3 regions of the Methylobacterium sp. J-072 genome follow, and region 3 is predicted to be linked to each of the others. Evidence: predicted binding sites of a transcription regulator. Region 3 holds the regulator's gene; each other region holds the start of a gene.
The links. Region 3 encodes LexA, which represses DNA repair genes until DNA is damaged. Its sites were predicted from a motif close to TGTTCNNNNTGTGTTCNG; they were not measured.
Positions count from the first base shown of each region.

Region 1: MKK67_RS25780 (nucleoid-associated protein) is a predicted target of LexA. The motif match lies at 1,108-1,125, and genes of this name have one in related genera.
Region 2: uvrA (excinuclease ABC subunit UvrA) is a predicted target of LexA. The motif match lies at 2,171-2,188, and genes of this name have one in related genera.

Region 1 is NZ_JAKSYK010000196.1:3,227-6,474, forward strand. Features, by position in the region: gene MKK67_RS25770 (DUF3489 domain-containing protein) at 1-26, opposite strand, end outside; gene MKK67_RS25775 (hypothetical protein) at 164-436, opposite strand; gene MKK67_RS25780 (nucleoid-associated protein) at 1,312-2,322, shown strand; gene MKK67_RS32715 (hypothetical protein) at 2,315-3,248, shown strand, end outside.
Region 2 is NZ_JAKSYK010000058.1:15,528-18,775, forward strand. Features, by position in the region: gene uvrA (excinuclease ABC subunit UvrA) at 1-2,028, opposite strand, end outside; gene MKK67_RS05795 (cupin domain-containing protein) at 2,349-2,771, opposite strand; gene MKK67_RS05800 (zinc-binding alcohol dehydrogenase family protein) at 2,782-3,248, opposite strand, start outside.
Region 3 is NZ_JAKSYK010000011.1:3,875-7,122, forward strand. Features, by position in the region: gene MKK67_RS00255 (hypothetical protein) at 1-180, shown strand, start outside; gene MKK67_RS00260 (hypothetical protein) at 204-659, opposite strand; gene MKK67_RS00265 (biliverdin-producing heme oxygenase) at 749-1,345, opposite strand; gene lexA (transcriptional repressor LexA) at 1,643-2,365, shown strand; gene MKK67_RS00275 (ComEC/Rec2 family competence protein) at 2,359-3,248, opposite strand, start outside.

The DNA.
Region 1 (3,248 bases), on a different contig from region 3:
GTGGCGGTGGCATTCGTAGCGGTCATGGCGATCGTCTCCGTAGCGGCGGGCGAGCCCCGCCACCGACCCGACCCCGCGATCGGCTCTGCGATGGGCCGGCGGGGTGAGGCGAGGACGACCGCGCGTAGCGACCGCATGGGGACGGCCGCGTGCGAACGGACAGTCAGTCGCGGGAGGCGAAAGTCTCGGCGGCCTTTCGGTTGATGCGGCCGATGAGGCAGATGGCGCCGTGCAGGGTCTGGGCCTCGCTGAGGGGGACGTCGAGGTCGAGGACGATGCGCACGGCCTCGCGCTCGGAGCCAGCGCGGGCGCAGACCAGGGCGGCCTTGGCGGGGGCGGCGGCCTCGGTCAGGTGGGCGCTGATGGCGGCCAGAGCTGCGGTCACGCTCAGGCCGGCCTCGCTCGTATCCGTCCGGCCCGTGGTCGTCTCGCTCATACCGTCACCCCGTGCGAGTAGCTGCCTCGGCCCGCGGCTGCGTCGGGCCGGTCAACACACACGCTCTGTTGGCGGCGACAGTCCAGGCGAAAGTACCGGATCCCGCCGACATTCGCGTCGTAGTCCGGGAAGGCCTCCGCCAACGCGAAAAATTGACCCATTCCGGGCATTGGGAATGTCCGCTTGTGGGCGACCAGCCCGCGGCTATGAACCTTCGGCAGGGTTGACTGGGGGTGTTGTGCTCCACCGCGGTTTGTCGCCCTTTTGGCGCATTACGAGGCGTTTGCTCGAGTGTCCTTTTTAGACCGTTGCCGTTTCTGCTCGTCGGGGACTCTAGCGATCCGCTCGCATTGGGCGAACAGCTTTCACGCGTAACGCCGCCTGGGGCCAGGGTTCTGTCGTACCCGCCCGCGCCGCGTCGCGACCATTGGGACGGATAAACACCACGAGAAGCTCCGGCGCGCTCCGGCCGCCACCCCAATGCGATCGCGACAGGACCCGAAGCTCTTCAAGATGGCGGGCCTTCTCGCCAGTCGCATTTTCGACGGTGACCGTCAGTCCCACGCAGTCCGACACTTCGAAAAGTGCTGTATGCAAAACCCTAGTTTGCATACAGCGGCGCAGGTTCTCTGCGCTTTGGCGTAGCGAGCACGCCGCTGCCATCCCACACTTGTTCTTGTTTCGTTCACAATGTAAAACAGCGGGGTCACGTGGGATGCGGGGTCAGCGCTCTGCACGGTTCAACTCACCCCGAAAGGAGCTCGGGACAGGGGGCGGCGATCGTATCGTCTGGGTTGTCAGCGTCCTTGCGCCAAGCCAGTCTCGGCCGCAGTGAACGACACCTGAGGTCGTTGCATTCGCCGCTGGGAGGGCAGGTGACAAACACCATTATCCGCGTCGCGATCCACGACCTGACCAAAACCCAGGGGGCCTTCGTCGTTAAGCACGGAAAAAGCGATCTGAAAGTTACTCAGACGATGCAACGCGTGATCGACGACCTCACCGCTCTCTACGCCAAGCGGACCTCGAAATCTTACGGGAAATTCGCGGTCGATGAAGATCGATTTCCGACCGAGAAGCACCTCCGCGCCTACCTCAACGTCCAGCCCAGCGACTTCACGACGCTGACGCACAAGATGATGGAAACGCTAAAAGCCCAGGCGGGCTACAAGGGCGCTGCCACGGGCGGCCACGTCTTCTTCGCTCACTTCGAGCGCGAAGAACGGCAGTACCTCCTCATCGCGATCGTCAACGAGAAGCTCGGCGCGTCGATGACGAGCGATCTCGATGTTCAGGATGTCCGCCATCTCGACATGGACGGTTTTCGGTTCGCGGGCCGCATCAACATGACCAGCTGGGCCAACGGCGAGGAGCGCTACATCGGCTTCTTGAAGGGCAAGCGGGAGGTCTCCGAGTACTTCAAGGAATTCCTCGGCTGTGACACCACGGTCCAGAACCGCCGCGACACGGCCGAGCTTGTCCAAGCGTTGATGGCATTCGCCACCGATGAAGGCATGGACACCCCGAGAAAAGACGATTTCCTCGCCCGCGCGAAAACCATCTGCGAGCGTTCGGCCAAGGCTCAGGAGGAACTCAGCTTCGAGGCGCTGGCCAACGAACTGAGCCCGCAGGATCCCGAGAGGCTGATGACCGTTCTGGCCGATCCCGATCTGCGCCTTAACGACGGCTTCGTGCCTGATCGCCGCGCCCTCGGACCGCTGATCAAATTCAAGGGCAAGACCCCGACCTGGAGCATCGAGTTCAACCGCGACGCGATCACCCGCGGAAATGTGCGGTTCAACGCTGAGGACAACACCCTCACGTTGACCGGCCTGCCGGAGGATCTCACAGCGCAGCTGCGCGCTGAGTACAGCCAAGATGGCTAGGATCACATTCGACCAGCTGACCCTGCTGTATCGTTATATCGCCTTCGAGCAGAACAGTGATCAGGGAAGGCTGTCGATTGCGACCCCAGAAGTCCTGGAGGTCATCCAACTCATCGAAGATGACCAGGATGTCGCTGTTGACGCAGACATCGTGGTACTTGACGATGGCGCGCTTCAAGTCGGTCAGATCGTATCAGTCCGCGTCGGCCCACCCCGGACTGCGCTCGGCTCCCTCGTTCGCGACTTCGACGGGTTGCTCGATACCCCGGAAGCGCGGGTCAAAGAACCGCGCGCCTACTTCGTCATCGACGGCGGTATCACACCGGACATCGATCCCTGTCCCGAGCGCCTAGCGACCTATCGCAAGGTCATCGAGTTCACGAAGCTCGTCGGCGAAGCAGCGGCCTATGTCGATCAATCCAAAAGGGAATTGATCTTCATCAAGGATGGCAAGTTCAGCGTTCCGCTGGCTTATAAGGCCGCCGACTTAGACCGTGTGAGCGTCTCCGACACCGACGCCATTCTCAGCGCGTGCGCCGACGAGATTCACCGAGACCAGAAGCTCGCGATCCTCGCCGAAGCCGTCATCGGGATCTGCGCGTCTCAGCCGGTCGCAGTCCGGTTTCGCCACCTCATCGCAAACCTCGGTTCGGTGAACGAGGAAGTTCGCAACGGCTATCAGCTGTTCGCGTCCAGCTTCTCTTACTCAAAGATCCGCAACGAGATCGAAGCCGCACGCATCGATTATCTCAACAAAATCCATAAAACGATTATCGATATCCAGACGCAGTTGCTCGGTATCCCTGTCGCGACGGTCATCGTCGCCTCGCAGCTGAAAGTCACATCCGCCTGCGGCGTCGAGTTCTGGACCAACTTCGCCGTCGTCGTGGGAGCGTGGATCTTCGTCGCGCTCTTGGCGATCGCCA
Region 2 (3,248 bases), on a different contig from region 3:
CAGCACCTCGGCGGGGGTGCCCTGGGCGATGATCTCGCCGCCATGGATGCCCGCGCCCGGACCGACATCGACCACGTAATCGGCCTGCAGGATCGCGTCCTCGTCGTGCTCGACCACGATCACCGAATTGCCGAGGTCGCGCAGGCGTTTGAGCGTGCCGAGCAGCCGCTCGTTGTCGCGCTGGTGCAGGCCGATCGAGGGCTCGTCCAGCACGTAGAGCACGCCGGTGAGCCCGGAGCCGATCTGCGAGGCCAGCCGGATGCGCTGGCTCTCACCCCCCGACAGGGAGCCGGAGCCGCGGGCGAGGGTCAGGTATTCGAGGCCGACATCCACCAGGAAGCTGAGCCGGTCGCGGATCTCCTTGAGGATCCGGACCGCGATCTCGTTCTGCTTGGGTGTCAGCTTCTCGTGCAGCCCCGAGAACCAGCGATGGGCTTCGGAGACCGAGAGCGCGGTGACGTCGCCGATATCGGCCATGGCGACCTTCACGGCGAGCGCCTCGGGCTTCAGCCGCTTGCCGCCGCAGGAGGCGCAGGGCGTCTCGCTCATGAAGCGGCCGATTTCTTCCCGGACGGCGTCCGAGTCGCTCTCCTTGTAGCGGCGCTCCAGGTTCGGGATCACGCCCTCGAACGGCTTGTTGACCGCGTATTTGCGCAGGCCATCGTCGTAGGCAAAGCGGATCGCCTGCTTGCCGGAGCCGTACAGGACCACGGCGCGGGCCGCCTCCGGCAGGCTCTGCCAAGGCACGCTGGTCTTGAAGCCGTAATGCTCCGCCAGCGCGTCGAGCGTCTGGCCGTAATACGGCGAGGTCGATTTCGCCCAGGGGCCGACCGCGCCGCGCTTCAGGCTGAGCGCGGGGTCCGAGATCACCAGTTCGGGGTCGATCCGCATCTCGTGGCCGATGCCGCCGCAGGTCGGGCAGGCGCCGAACGGGTTGTTGAACGAGAACAGCCGGGGCTCGATCTCCGCGATGGTGAAGCCCGAGACCGGGCAGGCGAAGCGGGACGAGAACGTGATCGTCCGCGGCTCCTCGCCCTCGGGGGCGTCCGCGAACACGATCTCGCTGATGCCGTCGGCGAGCTCCAGGGCTGTCTCGAACGAATCGGCCAGCCGCGCCGCGATATCGGCCCGCACCACGATCCGGTCGACCACCACGTCGATGTCGTGCTTGAACTTCTTGTCGAGCTTGGGCGCGTCGTCGATCGCGTAATACTCGCCGTCGATCCGCAGCCGCTGAAATCCTTTTTTTTGATATTCGGCGATCTCTTTTCGGTATTCACCTTTTCGCCCACGGACCACCGGAGCCAGCAGGTACAGCCGGCTCTTCTCCGGCAGCTCCAGCACCCGGTCGACCATCTGCTGGACGGTCTGGCTCTCGATCGGCAGGCCGGTGGCCGGGGAGTAGGGGATGCCGACCCGCGCCCAGAGCAGGCGCATGTAGTCGTAGATCTCGGTCACCGTCCCGACGGTGGAGCGGGGATTCTTGGAGGTGGTCTTCTGCTCGATGGAGATGGCCGGCGAGAGCCCGTCGATCTGATCGACATCGGGCTTGGACATCATCTCCAGGAACTGGCGGGCATAGGCCGAGAGCGACTCGACGTAGCGGCGCTGCCCCTCGGCGTAGATCGTGTCGAAGGCGAGCGACGACTTGCCCGAGCCCGACAGCCCGGTGAACACCACGAGCTTGTCCCGGGGGATCGTCAGGTCGACGTTCTTGAGATTGTGCTCCCGGGCGCCCCGGACCGTGATCACCCGCCGGTCGGCGGCGGCCGGCTGCGCGGCGTCGAACAGCGCCTCCAGCTTGGCGTCGGTGGCGGCTTCGTGGCGTCCGGCGCCCGTCTGTGCAGCCTTGCGGGCGGATGCGGGTGCCTCGGCCTTCTTACGCGCGGGCTTGGCCGGCACCGCCTCGACAGCCGCCGCCTTGGCGGGCGTCTTGGGCGAAGGCGCCTTTACGGGAGAGGGTTTGGGGGCGGCTTTGCCGGCGCCGACTTGGGGTCCGACTCGGGTTCCGGCTTGGGCTTTGGCCATGAGGGCGGCGGTCTTTCGAGGCGTCGACACGGTCGGGCTGGCTTGCGCGCGGGTCAGCCGCCGCACCCGCTCATGTCGAGCCCGGAGCGGTCGACGGCAAGGTGGGCCGGCGGGACGCAGGCCCGTCATGCGACGCCCTTGCTAGAACGAAACGCGTACGCCGGCAACCGCTCCTCAGAGGCCTGTCGTTTCACGACCGGGAGGACTGGGTTTCCAAAGGGCCTGCGGCCCTTTGGCGGGGTTCAGGGGCGGAGCCCTTGAGACCTGCAGGGCGCTGCCCTGCACCCGCAAAAGGTCACGGACCTTTTGAATCCGGGACTTCACGCGTCGGCGTTGCGAGCCATGAAGGTGGCGGGTGAGCCGTCCGCCGGGTCCACGAACACGATGTCGGTGGGCGCCCGCCGCGGGGTGTCGATCGACAGGAACGTCACCGGCTCGTCCGGCGCGATCTCCGGCATCGCGTGCACCGTGCCCTTCTCGAAGAACAGCAGCTGGCCGGGGCCGAACGTGGTGAGGTTCGCGGGGTCGCCCAGCCAGACGGTGCCGCGTCCCGACAGGCAGTAGAGGTACTCGTCGCAGGTGGCGTGGTAGTGCGGCGGCGTCGGGCGATAGACCCGGAACACCCGGGCGCTCGCCGCCGCCCGGTCGGTCAGATAGGTGTCGACCAGGAGCGTCTGCGCGCTGTCGGGCAAGGCCGCCGCCAGCGCCAATACGTCGAAGAGGCCGGTGCCGGTCTCGGTCATGGCGCCCGCCTCACTGCGAAAAGCCTTCGAGCACGATCTTGCCCTTGGCGCGCCCGCTCTCGATCAGCGCGTGGGCCCGCCGCAGGTTCTGGGCGTCGATCCGCCCGTAATGCTCACCCAGGGTGGTGCGCAGGCGCCCTGCATCCACAAGCCGGGCGACCTCGTCGAGGAGCGCGCCCTGGGCGCCGATGTCGGACGTGCCGAACATCGAGCGGGTGAACATGAACTCCCAGTGCAGCGACAGGCTCTTGCGCTTGAGCAGGGCCACGTCGAGCTGCGCGGGGTCGTCGATCAGGGCGAACCGGCCCTGCGGGGCGATCAGCTCGGCGATCTCGGCCAAGTGCGCGTCGGTGTTGGTGGTCGAGAACACGAGGCCCGGTGCGCCGAGGCCCAGGGCCGCCACCTCGGCGGCCAGCGGCCTGGCATGGTCGACCACGTGATGGGCGCCGAGATCCCGGCACCAGGAGGCGGTCTCGG
Region 3 (3,248 bases):
CTCCAGGCGAGCGCCATCCCGGACGGGGTGCGGCTGGAACTCGCCCTCGCCGACCTCGGCGGCAGCCCGGTCACGGCCGCGATCGTGCTGGACCGGTCGGAGGCCCGCGCCTTCGCCCGCGCCCTGCTGGCGGCGGCCGGGGATGCCGCCGAGCGCACCTTCCCGAAGCCCGGGACCTGACCGGCCCTCGGACCCTGAAAAGATTACTGCTGGTTCAGGCCCGGTTGGCGGCCGGGCAGGCGCGGCACCACCGTGCCCCGCTTCTCCACCGGCGCGTCGCAGGCATAGGCGAACTCGCTCTTCAGCGGATCGAACACGGTCTCGCCGGTGATCCGGCAATCCTCCCGCACGGTCTCGTCGAGATAGGCCCGGGCGGCGGTACGGAACCGCTTCACCCGGCTCGCGGCCGGATCGGGATCGATCCGCACCTCGCTGAGATTGCAGCCGGCATACTCGCGCAGGGCGTCGGAGACGATCAGCAGCCGGCGCAGCTGCCGGTTGTCATAGACCTCGTAGGGCTCCTTGCAGCCGATGGTGACCACCTGCGGCGTGAGCGCGACGTAGTTCCGCGAGATATACGAGAACCCGGTGGTGCAACCGGCCAAAGCCAGGCCGACACTTACCAAGCCGATGGGCAGCAGAGCCGCGCGCCGTCGCATCCTCGTCATCCCAAGCCCAGTTCCAGCCCCGTGGCGCATTGAAACGGCCCCGCTTGACCAGTCAATGCGTTTGTCGCCCCGAACGGCGCTCAACCCCCGAACGCGTCCCCGACGAGCCGGTGCACGTAACGGAACGCCTCCGTCGCCCCGGCGGCGGCGCGCGCCTCCCCGTCATCCGCGAGCGCGATCCGGTCGAGCGCGGTGGTGAATTGCCGCCAGTGCAGCCCGCGTCCGTCCGGATGCCCGGCGAGGTGGCGGGCCCCATGGCCTTCCGAGAGGCCGAGCTTCCGGGCTTCCTTGAGCAGGATGGCTGCGCCGAGATTCGAGCCCTCGGCGACGTAGAGCCAGCCGAGCCCGGCCATGGGATCGATCGCTTCCTCGCGCTCCGCGGGCACGTCGGGGATCCGGCCGGTCACGTCGCGCAAATCCTGCGCGATCAGGGCAAGACGGCGCCTCCCGTCGAGATCGGGCAGGACGGGGCCGAGCGCGCCGTCGCGATAGAGCGGATCGACGCGTGTATGGAACCGGTATTGGACCTGAAGGAACAGCGCGTACCGCTCGAGGCTCGCGAAGGGCTCTCCCGCCATGACGCGCCGGTCGAGTTGATCATGGGCCGCCGCGGTCGCCATCCTCAGGCGCTTCACGCGGCTGCCCGGTTCGACCGTATCGGATGTTGAGACGTCCATGTGACCCAGGTCTTGATGGGGCCCTCGACCATCCGAGGCGGTCGGGGCCTATTCTATCCGGGTCGAGGTCGGGACCTCGCCATCCGGCACGAACCGTCATAGCGTCCGGATCATCCGATGCGATTCAGGTCACCGTGAGGCCGACCGGCAGACTGCGCAGGCTTGCGTGATCGGGGCGCTTCGCCCATCAAGCTTGGCCGGATCAGGCTTGCAGAACACTTGCGGAACGTTTAACGTGTTCGTGATTTGTTTCTGAGGCCGCGTCGATGCGGCCCACCAAGCCGCGAGTCCCCGTCGATGCTCACGCGCAAGCAGCTGGATCTCCTGCGTTTCATCCAGAGCCGCATGCAGGAATGCGGTGTCCCTCCCTCGTTCGACGAGATGAAGGACGCCCTCGATCTCAAGTCCAAGTCGGGCATCCACCGGCTGATCACGGCCCTGGAGGAGCGCGGCTTCCTCCGGCGTCTGCCGAACCGGGCGCGGGCCATCGAGGTGATCCGCATTCCCGAGAGCCTGTCCCAGCCGGCGGCGCCGCCCGCCGAGCCCCGTCGCTTCACGCCGAGCGTGGTCGAGGGCGGCAAGTCCAAGCTGCCGCCGGCCCAGCCCGCGACCACCCGGATGATCGATGATGGCGGGCGCGCCATCTCGATCCCCGTGATGGGCCGGATCGCGGCCGGTACGCCGGTTTCGGCCATCCAGAACCAGAGCCACGCCATCACCATGTCGCCGGACTTCCTGGCCGGCGGCGAGCATTACGCCCTCGAAGTGCGCGGCGACTCGATGGTCGATGCCGGCATCCTCGACGGCGACCTCGTGGTGATCCGCAAGCAGGACACGGCCAATACCGGCGACATCATCGTGGCACTGATCGACGACGAGGAGGCCACGCTGAAGCGCCTGCGTCGCCGGGGCTCCTCGATCGCCCTGGAGGCGGCCAATCCGGCCTACGAGACCCGTGTGCTGGGTCCCGACCGGGTTCAGATCCAGGGCCGGCTCGTCAGCCTCGTCCGCCGCTACTGAAGCGGCGCGGCCGGGGCGTCGCCGGGCGCCGCATCGGCGCCGGTCGCGTCGGGCTCAGCAGGGATCGCGTCGCCGGGATCTGCCGGCGCCTCCGGGCGCTGCGCCGTCGATGGCTTGGCCGTGAGTGACGGCCGCCATGGCACCGAGCGTCCGTCGCCGCGGGTGTCGCGTAGCGTGAAGCCGTCGCGCTCAGCCCGGACGGCGACGGCGCCGCGGGCGGCGAGGACGCGCCGGTCGATGACCAGCGGCCCCGTGCAGCTCGGCGGCGCGGCGAGCCGCGTGATCAGCAAAGCCGCCCGGGCGCAATCCTCCGCGAAGGCGCGCCGGTCGCGGACCAGGGCGACGGCGCGGCCATCCGGCAGGCGCGCGGTGCAGCCGAGCCTGTCGCATCGGCCCCCCTTCGAGGCGCCGCCGATTACCGCCCTGGCCGATCGCCCGTCGCCATCCGCCTTCAGCCATTGCTCCAGCACGAAGGCCGAGGGGCTGCCCAGCGTCGACAGGAGGCCGTCCGGTCCCCGGATCGCCGCGCCGCCGCCTTGCCGGTCGACGTAGAGATCGAAGCGCTCCGGCATCGCGGCGAGGCCGAGCCCGAGCAGGGCCGGCGGCAGGGCGAGCCAGCGCAGCCGCGAGACCGGGAGCGTCGCCAGGAGCAGCCCGGCCGCCAGCAGCCCCAGCGCGCCGGTGCCGAAGGCCGGCAGGACCAGGGTGGCGCGATCGAAGCCGGCGATCCATTCGGAGATCGCCAGCATGCCGCCCACCGCCTGCCCCATCAGCCACCAGACCGGCCGGTCGAGGGCGAAGGGATAGGCCAGGATCCCGATCACCGCCGCGGGCATCACCACCAGCGAGACGAGCGGCAGGGTCAGGGCGTTGCCGATCAGCC